4 regions of the Pseudovibrio sp. W74 genome follow, and region 2 is predicted to be linked to each of the others. Evidence: riboswitches for the same ligand, from Rfam matches in the RefSeq annotation. Region 2 holds a riboswitch; each other region holds the start of a gene.
The links. Region 2 has a riboswitch for thiamine pyrophosphate ahead of thiC (phosphomethylpyrimidine synthase ThiC). Riboswitches for the same ligand answer to the same signal wherever they lie in the genome.

Region 1 (3,195 bases), on a different contig from region 2:
CACATCACAGGAGAGGAAGAGATCATCACAGGTATCATCAGATCCGTGTCCGCCTTTCAGCAGAACCCCGTTAGCACCCATGTCCAGCAGCAGTAACGCTTGTCTGTGCATGTCTTCACGGGATTCAGCTACCGGCTGGTCCAGCAAAAAGGCCGCTTCCTGCATATTCGGCGTAATCAACGCCGCCATGGGAAACAGCTTCTGCTTCAGGACCGAAACGGCGGTGTTTTGCAACAAAACATCACCAGAAGTTGCAACCATCACCGGATCAAGAATGACGCGCTTAACATTATATTCCGCCAGCTTTGTGGCAATAACAGCGATAATCTCTGGCTGTGAAAGCATGCCGATTTTCACGGCATCCACCTTCAGGTCAGAAAAAACAGCATCCATCTGCTCCGCCACAAATGCTGGCGGCACATCATGAATACCTGTCACACCTTTGGTATTTTGGGCCGTCAGTGCAGTGATGACACTGGCCCCATAGACACCGCGAGCCGAAAAGGCCTTCAGGTCTGCTTGAATTCCGGCACCACCACCGGAATCCGACCCTGCAATTGTGACTGCAATCGCACTCATTAGGCCAATACCCCACCTTTATTATTCATTGTTTCGAGCTTGAGACGCTCGTTGAACTGGTCAGCCTTCAAGCCATAAAGGGTATCGATGAAAGCTGGAGTGAAGCTTCCCGGTCCGTTCGCCTGCTCTGCGGCAATCTCGCCGCATACACCATAGACAGCAAGCGCAGCAAGCACGGCAAGTTCCTTATCTGGCTCGGTAGCGGCGAAACCAGCCAGCACACCGCCCAGCGCACAGCCAATGCCAGTCACCTTGTCCATATAAGCATGTCCATTGCCCACGGTGTAGGTTGTCTCCCGGCCAAACACAGCGTCTTCAATACCGGTGCGCACAATCAGTGTGTTCTCGGTGACAGCTCCACTCAGCCCAGCGCTCTCAGTCATGTTTGTTTTAAGGATCGAAACATTCTCTTTCAGAATATCTTTCGCAAACTCCATGCGAATGTCTGAGCGATCTACTTTAACCGGGTCCAGAACCACGGGCATAGATTTTTTGGCAGCCCCTTCAAGCCCAAGCCGAATACCATGCCGCCGCTTTCCATCCAGCGTACCAAGATTGAGGAGCAACCCGTCAACACTCTCGATGAATGCAGGAATTTCATCATGGGCCGCTGTCATGGAGGGCACGATGTTACAAGCCAACATGATGTTCGCGGTAAGGCTCTGCGCAACAGAGTTCGTCAGACAATGAACCCGAACGCCACGCTCACGCACGCTCTCAAAGACTTCCCAGAGATTTTCAGTTGTGTAGGACATTTGTTTTCGCTCCCCTATAGATTACGGCGGGAACGATTACCTTGGTACTCATCCCAATTCCCTCCGCCGGCACAATCCGGATCAGGTTCTAGGAGTTGGCTTGGCGCCTCTCAGCCCGTCAGTCACTTCCGAGCACCCCCATTGGTTAGAATTTTTTGCTAGCAAACAAGAGAGCGAACTGCAAGCGGAAACGAGAGGCAGCGACAAAAGGCAACTGGGGGTAGATTTCGCTTAAAAAACGCAAAAGCTTGCAAAAAAACGCAGCTTCAACGCAAAATGCTCACAAAACAACGCAAACTCATATTAGAGCGCATCCCTGAAAGACAAATCAGCCTTTCGGGACAGAAGGATAGCAGATTTATGATTCCGTTCTTTGTACAGATCAAATGCCAGCTCGGAAAAACCTATCAGGTTGCCAACGCCATCGCAGACGCGGAAGTCGCCTCCGAGATCTACTCCACCTCCGGGGATTTCGACCTGCTGGCCAAATTCTACATTGATGATAACGAAGACATCGGACACTTCGTTGCAAACAAGGTTCAGGTCTTCGAAGGCATCCAGGATACCAGAACCATCATCACCTTCAAAGCGTTCTGATACCTACGAAAACAGGCGGGACACCAGCCCGCCTGCATAATCTCTTTTCAAGCTTTACGTTCTTGATAGCTTAACTCTGAGCGTCCTGAATAACGCTCCAGACAGCAACCGGCGTCGCGGGCATATCTATATGCTCAACACCTGCATTCTTGCGCAGCGCATACTGCACGGCATTCATCACCGCCGGCGCCGCTCCAATAGAACCAGCCTCACCAGCCCCTTTGATGCCCATCGCATTTGTCGTGGAAGGAACATTGCTCGTCGAGAAGTCGAAATTCGGCAAATCATCAGCACGTGCAACATGATAGTCCATGAAGGACGCTGACAGCAGCTGCCCGGTTTCATCATAAACCGTGTTCTCACAAAGCGCCTGCGAAATCGCCTGCCCCGCACCACCATGCACCTGACCAGCCAAAAGCATCGGATTCACCGTCACGCCAAAATCATCCACGATCACATAACTGACCACGTCCGCCTTGCCCGTTTCCGGATCAATCTCCACCTCACACACATGCGTGCCATTGGGATAAGTACATTCATCCTGCATGACTTTTTCCGCTGCACTCAAGGTATCCGGTTGCGAACCAGCCACATCAACAAGGCTGACTTGTTGGTCGGTACCAACCACGCGCACCTGCCCGTCTTCCAACGTCAGATCCCCAACACCAACCTCAAGCTTCTCACTGGCGATCTCTTTGATCTTCTTAACCAGCGTTTCAGAAGCCGCCTTCACAGATGGCATACCAATCGGAATGGACCGCGATCCGCCGGTACCACCACCAGTCGCAACACGATCCGTATCTCCCTGCACCATCTCAACCTGATCAAGCTGCAAACCAAGATGTTCTGCAATGACTTGGCCATATGCAGTTGCGTGACCTTGACCGTTGCTCTGCGTTCCAATCAGCAAAGTAACGCTGCCGTTCGTGTTAAGCTCAAGCTTAGCTTCCTCCCCGCCGGCAAAGGCACACGCCTCCACATAGGTCGATAGCCCAACACCGCGGTACAAACCTTTTGCCTTGCTCTCCGCTTCACGCTCCGCAAACGTCGAATAATGAATCTCGTCCAGCGCCTTGGTCAGGTGAGCCCCAAAGGAACCCGTATCATACATGCGGCCAAGCGCTGTTGTATAAGGTAGCGCCTCATCGGGGATAAAGCTCTTACGACGAAATTCTGCCGGATCCATACCCATCTCATGCGCAGCTTTGTCTGCCAGTCGTTCCATCAGATAAAGCGCTTCCGGACGCCCTGCCCCACGAAACGC
Region 2 (3,195 bases):
GATCTTGTGCATTGCCACATGACCCGGGCCTTCAATCATCACCTGACAATCCTTGGCCCACGCAATCTTGGTCAGCTCACCTAGCGTCTCCAGCTCGGCAAACTGGGCTTCATCATTGGCATCTGCAATGGAACCCGGACGCAATCCATCACCAAGAGAAAACGCCACATCGTACTGGCGGCAAATATCGCAGATCTCGTCAAAGTGCTCATAGAGGAAGCTGTCTTTGTGATGATGCAGGCACCACTTCGCCATGATGGAACCGCCACGGGAGACAATCCCCGTCACGCGATTAACGGTCATCGGCACCATGTGCAGGCGCACACCAGCGTGGATGGTGAAGTAATCAACCCCTTGCTCTGCCTGCTCAATCAACGTGTCGCGGAAGATTTCCCAGGTCAGGTCTTCGGCAACTCCATTCACCTTCTCAAGCGCCTGATAAAGCGGGACGGTCCCAATTGGGACAGGGCTGTTGCGGATGATCCATTCACGGGTGTTGTGAATGTTACGACCGGTAGACAGATCCATCACCGTGTCAGCACCCCAGCGGATCGACCACACCATCTTGTCGACTTCCTCTTCCATGGAGGAGGTGACAGCAGATGTACCCATATTGGCGTTGATCTTGACCAGAAAGTTCCGCCCGATGATCATCGGCTCACTCTCAGGGTGGTTGATGTTTGACGGAATGATCGCGCGGCCAGCAGCCACTTCATCACGTACAAACTCTGGTGTTACATAATCTGGAATGCTCGCACCCCAGTCATTGCCACACCGCTCTTCTGCAACCGCTTCCCGCAACTGGTTTTCGCGGATGGCAATGAACTCCATCTCCGGTGTGATGATGCCAGCGCGGGCATAGGCCAGCTGGGTGACGGCTTTACCGTCCTTTCCGCGCAAGGGGCGAGGCTTCACCGGAAATTCTGGAACAAGCCGGTCGCCTTTCACAAAACCATTGTCTTCAGGCTTAATCTCACGGCCATCATATTCCTCGGTGTCACCGCGCGCCTCGATCCACTTGCGCCGTAGAGCAGGCAAACCTTCAGAAATATTCGTTGTTGCTGTCGGGTCCGTGTATGGGCCGGAACTATCGTAGACTGGCAGCGGTGGCTCACCTGCTGTCGGGTGAACGCTGATTTCGCGCATGGGCACAAGCACGTCTTCGTGCAAGCTGCCACGAACATAGATTTTGCGCGCAGCTGGCAAGGCGCCTGTGGTGATGGATGGGTTCGGCGTCGTCATAATGGTGCTCCTCAAGTTCATAACTCGAAAAAGACACCAGATGAGTCTTGGCTGGGAAACGGCAGAAAGAACTTCTGCTGCTAAGATCGCGGTTGTTACACTAGCCTTATAAACAGGTCCCGCGACCCGTGCTTCCTACGCCAGTATCAACTGGGTCAGGTTCTAAGGGTCGCGTCGCCGAGCTTGCGCTCTGTCAGCCTCTCAGTCTCCTTGGTGAGACTCCCCTGCATACATGATTTTGCTAGAACGATTATGAACTAGTGTCAAGGCAGGTTCGGTTCAGGCGAGGTTCAGAAAACTTTTGTAAGTTGGATTTTATGAAAGGGGAGTCGCTGACACTTATTGGATTTTGCGGTTTGCGTTCCTATCTCTCATCTAAGAATTTCACATCTGGATATCGCGAAAAATAATATCAACGAATGCTTGAAAACTATTCTCTCCCATCCGTTTTAGCTGGCCCAATCTTGCGTCGACTGGAAACCTCACGTTTAACATTCTGGCTCGCAGTGCGCGCTCCGGCGGATGTGAAACTGGATTTGCTCCCACAAGGCCGTGAGCCGCAAACCTACGAGCTGACGAAAGCGCAAACTGAGGTAAACCTGATCTCAGCAGGGGTACATCTCCACTACCTCCTGATCGATCTACCTCTCCAAAGCCCTTTACCGCATGACACTTGGATCAGCTATCGCCTCGCTCTGCGTATGGAGGATGACGAGGAGGCTGGTTGGCAGGATCATTCCGTATGGGCGCCTGATCTCTGCTATGAAAATCAGGAGCTTCCCGGCTTTCTGCTAAGCTCAAAAGTTTCCTCACTCCTGCACGGGTCCTGCCGCAAACCACATCACGAATCCGGCGATGGTCTGGTCGCAGCTGATCAGTTTCTGGCAAAGCATATCAGGGCTGAGAACGGCACCAAAATTGACAAGGAAAAATGGCCAACTGCCCTCGTGATGAGTGGCGATCAGATTTACTCAGATGATGTTGCTGGCCCCATGTTGCGAGCTATCCATGCGCTCATCGAAAAACTCGGTATCACTGAGGAACAGCTGGCAGGCTTGGAAAGCAAAGTGCCTGATAAGGCATCAGATTTCTACCAACACGGCGACACCTACTACCGCCGCGAAAAGTTTCTCCCAAGTCTGGAGAAGAACAGAAAGCTCTGGCTTGTCTTGTTCGGTGGCGTAGAAAAACCAATCTTTACTGCCGATCATGCCCATAACCATCTGATCACACTTGCTGAATTCTTGGCAATGTACCTCCTTGTCTGGTCTCCAGCACTATGGGATCTGGTTGAGACAGACGTTCCTGAAGGACTGACACCAGAAGAAGCAGCGCTCTATGAGAGCGAACAGAAAATCCTGAAGGAGTTTGTTGCGGGTCTCAGCCAGGTGCGCCGCCTGTTTGCCCATCTTCCGGTTGCGATGATCTTTGATGACCACGATGTCACTGATGACTGGAACCTCAACCGTGATTGGGAAGAGACCGCCTACGGCCATCCGTTCTCCCGACGGATCATTGGCAATGCCTTGTGTGCCTATATGCTCAATCAGGGGTGGGGCAACCGACCTGAAGCGTTCTCAGGTGGAACACTTGAAGCGATGACGCAAGCTGTCACGGTGCCCGGCACAAATAGCTACGATGAGTTTCTGGAGCATCTCTTCGCCTTTGAAAACTGGGACTATCACTGGGAACTAGACCCACCACTGCTGGTGTTGGATACGCGCACACGCCGATGGAGATCAGAGCGGGCAGGGTATCTACCCTCGGGTCTTCTGGACTGGGAAGCGGTCACAGATTTACAACGATCTCTGCGCGGAAAAGACGCCGTGCTACTCGTCTCCGCAGCTCCGATCTTCGGCGTAAAGCTGATCGAAACGCTGCAGAAGCTGCTCACGTTCATGGGCAAGCCGCTCATGGTGGATGCGGAATACTGGATGGCACATCCGGGAACGG
Region 3 (3,195 bases), on a different contig from region 2:
GCAGTGAAAGAAGCTGCTATGGCGACATTCGCCAAGCCAATCCATATGTAATCTGGAAGTTCCAGATTAAGAAAAAGCCGCTTCAGGAAACTGAGGCGGCTTTTTTGCTATTGGCGAACAAGGATGTAGCTGCGTGTCTTATTGGGAAACGTTGGATCGTGGTTTTCTGTTCGCACGTAAGCCTGAATACGCTCTCCCATTGGCCGAAGCTCAATGTGTTGCGCTTTGAAGAAGCCGCCAAACCGGAACGTTAGTACACCAGAAAAACTAAGCTGCCCTGGAGCCCAACCCCATTTGCAATCGCGAGGGGAGCAGCTGGTAAATGCGCGGGCGCGCACAACCAGTTGCCCATCAAGGCACTGGCCTTGAACTTCAATCTGAGAAAGCTCTTTCAAACGTGCTTTGGGATTTTCCCAGTCCCCCAGCTCCGCCATCTCTGATTTGCGGACTTCACAGGCTGTTTGAGCTTGAGCTGCTGAAACAAGAAAAGCAAACGTGCAGAAGAAAATGCACATAAATGTTGTTTGTCTAAGTTTCATGACTAAAAGCTCCCTGCCTAGTCCTCTCATATATCAATGTAGATGGGCTCTGCGAGGAGTAAATGCGTGTTTTATCCTATCACCCTAGGTCTTTTACGCTTTTGACGATGTCCTGAAGCTTGCGCGTAGCTGCGGATGGACTGGATGCCCCACAGATTGCAGAAATAACTGCAACTCCATCTGCCCCAGCTTTGATCACCTGATCCGCATTAGAAAGCGAAATTCCGCCAATTCCAACCACAGGCAACTGAGATTGAACCGTTAAACCGGCAAAGCTCTGCATACCCATGTCAGCCGCATCATCCTTACTGTTTGTCGGGAAGCAGGCGCCTATGCCAAGGTAATCGCAGGCGGAAAAGTCCGCAGCATCCAGCTCGTCCTGAGTGCTGACTGATAGACCAAGCAGCTTATCAGAGCCGATCAGCTCCCGGGCTTTCGTGGCATCCATATCATCCTGCCCAACATGAACACCGTCCGCATCAACCGCTAAGGCAACATCTACGCGATCATTGACGATTAGCGGCACATTCAGCGGTTTCAACGCTTGCATCAACCGCTCTGCCAGCTCAATTTGCTCGCGCGTGCTGCCAGTCTTGTCACGAAGCTGCACAACAGTAGCGCCGTTTTGTGCGGCTGCGATTGCTATGTCGACGGGATCCTGACCGGCGCAGTCTTGCGGCCCCAGCACCAGATAAACGGAAAGATCAAGCAACGGTTTCATGCATTTCAACCCGTGCAGTTGCGTTGAGGATATCGCTGTTCAGCTGATAGAGGCCGTTAATAATATCCAGCTGCAAGCTTGCTGGTCCTGCTGAATTTTTTGCAGCAATCTCACCAACCACTCCGAGGAAAACCATTGCATCAACAGCAGCATCAAACGGGTCATCGCAAACAGCCAGTGTCGCGCCAGTCAAAGCTGTTGCCGTGCAGCCAAGACCAGTCACATAAGGCATCATCTTATCCCCGTTGGCGACTTCAGCAGTGCGCGCACCATCAGTGATAAAATCGACAGGACCAGAGACGACAACAACAGCGCCCGTCTGCTTCGCCAGTTCTTTCGCTCCTGCCAGAGCAGCCTGAGAGCTATCCGTGCTATCAACGCCTTTTCCACCTGCACCCTGACCAGCAAGTGCCATGATTTCAGAGGCATTGCCACGAATGACGCTCGGCTTATTCTCCAGCAATTCACCAGCAAGCTCGGTGCGGAAGGTCAGCGCTCCAACAGCCACCGGGTCCAGCACCCAAGGGCGACCAGCTTTGTGGGCAGCAGCAGTAGCCAACTTCATGGTCTCTGCCTGAGCAGGGGTAACCGTGCCAACGTTGACCACTAATGCACCTGTAACACTTGCAAGTTCAGGGGCTTCTTCCGGGCCATCCACCATGGCAGGGGAGGCGCCAATGGCCAGCAGGGCGTTGGCTGTGGTGTTGGCCACCACGATGTTCGTCATGTTATGGACGAGTGGACTGTTGTCACGAATTGCAGAAAGAGTTGCGCAAGCGCTTTCGACACGACCCATTTTTATCCTCGGTCTTGTTGTGCGAAAGAGAGCTGGTATCAGGGACTTGGCAAACTGCCAGACAATCTATCCCCCAACACGGCGTGAGTGCTCCCTTCGCTGGAATTATCCAGAGCAGGTTCTTCGAGTATGATCTCAGCCACAACAAACGTGTTGGGCACCCCGTTTCACATCGATGAACCTAGGGGATCTGCTAAGGGAGATCAAGGTGATGTGAGGGAGGGGGACAACCTATCAACGACGCGGGTGTGCCTTGTCATAAGCGTCCAACAGCTGTGCACTGTTCACTTCCGTATAAATCTGTGTGGTAGAAAGGCTTGCGTGCCCCAGTAGCTCCTGAATGCTCCTCAAATCCCCGCCTTCAGACAGCAAATGAGTTGCAAACGAATGGCGTAAAGCGTGAGGAGTTGCGGTGTCTGGTAGACCAAGAGCACTGCGGATCTTTTGCATGGCCAGCTGGATCATGCGCGCATTCAGCGGGCCGCCACGAACGCCGCGAAACAGCGGTGAACTGCCCGACAGATCATAAGGGCACTGCTTTTTGTAGGCCTCAATAGCTTCTATTACCACTGGCAGAACCGGAACAAGCCGTTCTTTGTTGCCTTTACCGCGAATCTTCAGCGACTTATCCCCCTCCTTCGGCGCGGAGGCCGATGTCAGAGACAGCGCTTCGGAAATGCGGAGGCCGCAACCGTAGAGCAGTGTGAACACCGCTGCGTTTCGGGCTTCAACCCAGGGAGTGTCCTCAAAAGCGAGATCGCTGCTGACAATCGCTTTGGCTTCCTCAACGGGGATAGGCTTGGGCAGGCTGCGGGGAAGTCTCGGCGTACGAACCGCCGCAGCACCAGCCGCATTCACCTCACCGCGCTCCTCCAGAAACGAGAGGAAGGAGCGGATGCCAGCAAGGCCACGGGCAAGCGTCCGCGTTTGTGCGCCATCCCTCCGGCGGGTTGCCAGAAATGCGCGAAAGTCCTTTGGTTTCAAAGACTCCAGATGCCGCAGGGCAACCGGTTCACCTTCATAACTGGTCATGAAGCGCAGGAACTGACGGGTATCGCGCTCATACGCTTCCAGTGTCCGTTCAGCCAGTCGCCGTTCAGATCCCAGATGATCAATCCAGTCTTCAATCGCTGCGGTAA
Region 4 (3,195 bases), 220 kb from region 2:
GCAATGCAGAAAGCAGCGCGGCACGGCCAAGATCAAAATCGTATGTAAAAGCCTGGTAGATCGCCAGCTCAATAGTTGTCGCCCGCGGTCCACCACCAAGCGTCAGAGCAACAGCAAAGCTTGTCAGGCAGATCGCAAAGATCACAGCCAGTGCACCGGGTAAGGTGCGCGCGAGCATGGGGAGTTCTATCAGCCGAAACAGGGCTTTTCCATCACATCCAAGTTGCGCTGCAAGGCGAAAGCGCTCTGAAGGAACCTCTTGCCATCCCTGCAAAATCAATCGGGTTGCCAGCGGAAGGTTGAAGAAAACATGAGCCAGCACAACACCGTGGAGACCATAGATGCGAATGGATGAAGCACCGAAATAGACAAGCACATCAGATATCCAGCCCGCACGGCCAAACACTTGCAGTAACCCAAGAATGGCGACAATAACTGGAAGAATGAAGGGGGCACCAAGCAGGGCAATAAGCAAACTGCGGCCCGGAAACCGCCGTCGCGCCAGGGCGCGCGCAACCGGCACAGCCAGTGCAACACTGATCACTGCAGAAAGCACAGCCTGAGTGAGCGTAAACTTGAGAGCGGCCCAATCGGAAGAGGAAAAGCCGTGACCCGCTTCAGCTCGCAGAGCAACCGCGGCCAACGTGCCAAGTATGAGTGCCGCGACAAGAAATGCCGCGGCAACACCGGGAAGCGAACTTATTGGCTGAGCGCTTCTAGCCATTCCGGCAGAGCCTCACTTCTAGCAGCAGCAGCTTCTTCAGGCTTAAAGAACAAAGCTTTTTCCGGCACCTGCAGTGTGTCAAAGCCAGCAGGTAAACCACCTTTTGGTGTCACAGCTGGATACATCCAGTTGGTTGTTGGAATGATTGTCTGGAAAGCATCTGAAACCATGAAGTTCAGGAATTTGTCTGCCAGCTCAGGCTGATCAGTTCCGGCAAGCTTTGCCGCTACTTCAACCTGCATGTAATGGCCTTCTTCAAACGCAGCAGTGGTTTTGCTGTTATCTTCCTCGGCAATTAGGTGGTAAGCCGGAGACGTGGTGTAACTGAGCACCATCTCCGCTTCCCCATCAAGGAAAAGACCGTAGGCTTCAGACCAACCTTTTGTAACCGTCACGATGTTATCGGAAAGATCCGCCCACACATCAGCAGCTTCGTCTCCGTAAGCCGCTTTCACCCAAAGCAGCAGCCCGAGGCCGGGCGTAGAGGAGCGTGGATCCTGAATAAGGATCTTGGCATCACTCTTTGCAAGCTCGCGGAAGTTGGTTGGTACGGTTTCGCCAGCCTTGTGTACGAAGGCAAAGTAGCCCCAATCGTACGGCACAAAGGTTTCGTCAGCCCACTCCACTGGCAGTGTGTATTGGGCTTCAACAGTGTGTGGTGCAAACAGGCCAGTTTTCTTGGCAGTCTCTACCAGATTGGTGTCCAGACCCAGCACCACATCGGCATCTGAGTTTTTACCTTCAAGACGAATGCGGGAAAGCAGTGCTGCGCCATCTTCGACGCCAACAAGTTTCAGGTCACACTCGCATACAGCCTCAAACGCTTCTTCCACTTTTGGGCCTGGGCCCCAGTCAGAAACGAAGCTGTCGTATGTGTAAACTGTCAGTTGAGGCTTCTCAGCAGCCATCGCTGATGTTGCAGTGAGTAATCCCGCAGCAATTAACAGATGTTTCAAGTCATCCTCCATTGCGGCGAGAGGGCAAGGATGGATGAAACCGGTACCCTTCCCTCCGCCGGTTCTAGCCGGTTCAGGTTCAACGGGTTCGCCACTAAAGCATCTCAGCACGACAAATACGCGCACCCCGAGGTCAAGCGGTTCTTAACCGGAAAAACACAGAAGCGCAACTGGATATAGCCAGCGTCTGGAGAGCACCTGTAGGGAGTTGCAATAAAAAGCCCGGGCAGTTTCCTGCCCAGGCTCGTCGCATTTATTAGGCTGTCAGGTCGAAGCGGTCGGCGTTCATGACCTTGGTCCATGTTGCCACGAAATCGCGGACGAACTTTTCGTGGTTGTCATCCTGAGCATACACTTCAGCATAAGCGCGCAGGATTGAGTTGGAGCCAAACACAAGGTCTGCACTGGTTGCAGTCCACTTAGGCTTGCCAGATTTGCGGTCACGGATTTCATAGGTGCCATCTTTGAGTGGATGCCAGCTGTTGTCCATATCGGTCAGGTTGACGAAGAAGTCCGTTGTCAGCTGACCTTCGCGGTCCGTGAAGACACCGTGCTTTGATCCGCCATAATTGGCACCAAGAACGCGCAGGCCACCAACAAGTGCAGTCATTTCCCAGCCAGTGAGGCGGAGGAGCTGAGCACGATCCAGCATCATCTCTTCCGGGCTAACAGCGTACTCTTGCTTCTGCCAATTACGGAAGCCATCAGAAATAGGCTCCAAAACAGAGAAGGATGTCGCGTCTGTCATCGCATCTGTTGCATCACCGCGACCAGAAGCGAATGGAACTTCCACGTTGAAACCAGCTGCCTTGATGGCATTTTCCACACCAACATTTCCTGCCAGCACGATCACATCTGCGACTGAGGCTCCTGCCTGCGCTGCGATTGGTTCAAGCACAGCCAGAACTTTGGCAAGCCGGTCTGGCTCATTGCCAACCCAATCCTTTTGAGGAGCAAGGCGGATACGAGCACCGTTGGCACCACCGCGCATATCAGAACCGCGATAGGTACGTGCGCTGTCCCAAGCGGTTTTGATCAGGTCTTCATTGCTCAAACCACTTGCCGCAATTTTTGCTTTCACCGCAGTAACATCATAGTTGGTGTTGCCTGCTGGAACAGGATCCTGCCAGATAAGGTCTTCTTTCGGCACATCCGGGCCAAGATAATTGGCTCTCGGTCCCATGTCGCGGTGTGTCAGCTTGAACCATGCACGCGCAAACGTATCTCTGAAGTACTCAGGATCTGCGATGAATTTCTGACAGTACTCGTTGTAGATCGGGTCAACCTTCATCGCCATGTCCGCATCCGTCATGATCGGATTGTGACGAACAGACGGGTCTGTTGGATCAACAGGTTTGTCTTCTTCCTTGATGGACACCGGTTCCCATTGCCATGCGCCGGCAGGCGATTTTACCTGCTCCCATTCATGGCCGAACAGCATATCGAAAAAGCCCATATCGAATGTGGTTGGGTGTGTGGTCCACGCACCTTCAATGCCAGAAGTAAAGGCATTCG

Region 1: another riboswitch for thiamine pyrophosphate. It lies ahead of PsW74_RS26375 (hydroxyethylthiazole kinase); the one in region 2 lies ahead of thiC (phosphomethylpyrimidine synthase ThiC).
Region 3: another riboswitch for thiamine pyrophosphate. It lies ahead of thiM (hydroxyethylthiazole kinase); the one in region 2 lies ahead of thiC (phosphomethylpyrimidine synthase ThiC).
Region 4: another riboswitch for thiamine pyrophosphate. It lies ahead of thiB (thiamine ABC transporter substrate binding subunit); the one in region 2 lies ahead of thiC (phosphomethylpyrimidine synthase ThiC).

Annotation. Positions count from the first base shown of each region.
Region 1 is NZ_LMCJ01000060.1:272,034-275,228, forward strand. It holds gene thiD (bifunctional hydroxymethylpyrimidine kinase/phosphomethylpyrimidine kinase) at 1-579, opposite strand, end outside; gene PsW74_RS26375 (hydroxyethylthiazole kinase) at 579-1,334, opposite strand; TPP riboswitch at 1,376-1,484, opposite strand; gene PsW74_RS26380 (Lrp/AsnC ligand binding domain-containing protein) at 1,695-1,931, shown strand; gene PsW74_RS26385 (xanthine dehydrogenase family protein molybdopterin-binding subunit) at 2,002-3,195, opposite strand, start outside.
Region 2 is NZ_LMCJ01000013.1:4,687-7,881, forward strand. It holds gene thiC (phosphomethylpyrimidine synthase ThiC) at 1-1,263, opposite strand, end outside; TPP riboswitch at 1,358-1,478, opposite strand; gene PsW74_RS08990 (hypothetical protein) at 1,662-3,195, shown strand, end outside.
Region 3 is NZ_LMCJ01000007.1:95,868-99,062, forward strand. It holds gene lpdA (dihydrolipoyl dehydrogenase) at 1-51, shown strand, start outside; gene PsW74_RS06220 (hypothetical protein) at 108-539, opposite strand; gene thiE (thiamine phosphate synthase) at 619-1,260, opposite strand; gene thiM (hydroxyethylthiazole kinase) at 1,244-2,056, opposite strand; TPP riboswitch at 2,129-2,231, opposite strand; gene PsW74_RS06235 (tyrosine recombinase XerC) at 2,291-3,195, opposite strand, start outside.
Region 4 is NZ_LMCJ01000013.1:229,030-232,224, forward strand. It holds gene PsW74_RS10075 (ABC transporter permease subunit) at 1-724, opposite strand, end outside; gene thiB (thiamine ABC transporter substrate binding subunit) at 700-1,680, opposite strand; TPP riboswitch at 1,714-1,820, opposite strand; gene katG (catalase/peroxidase HPI) at 1,937-3,195, opposite strand, start outside.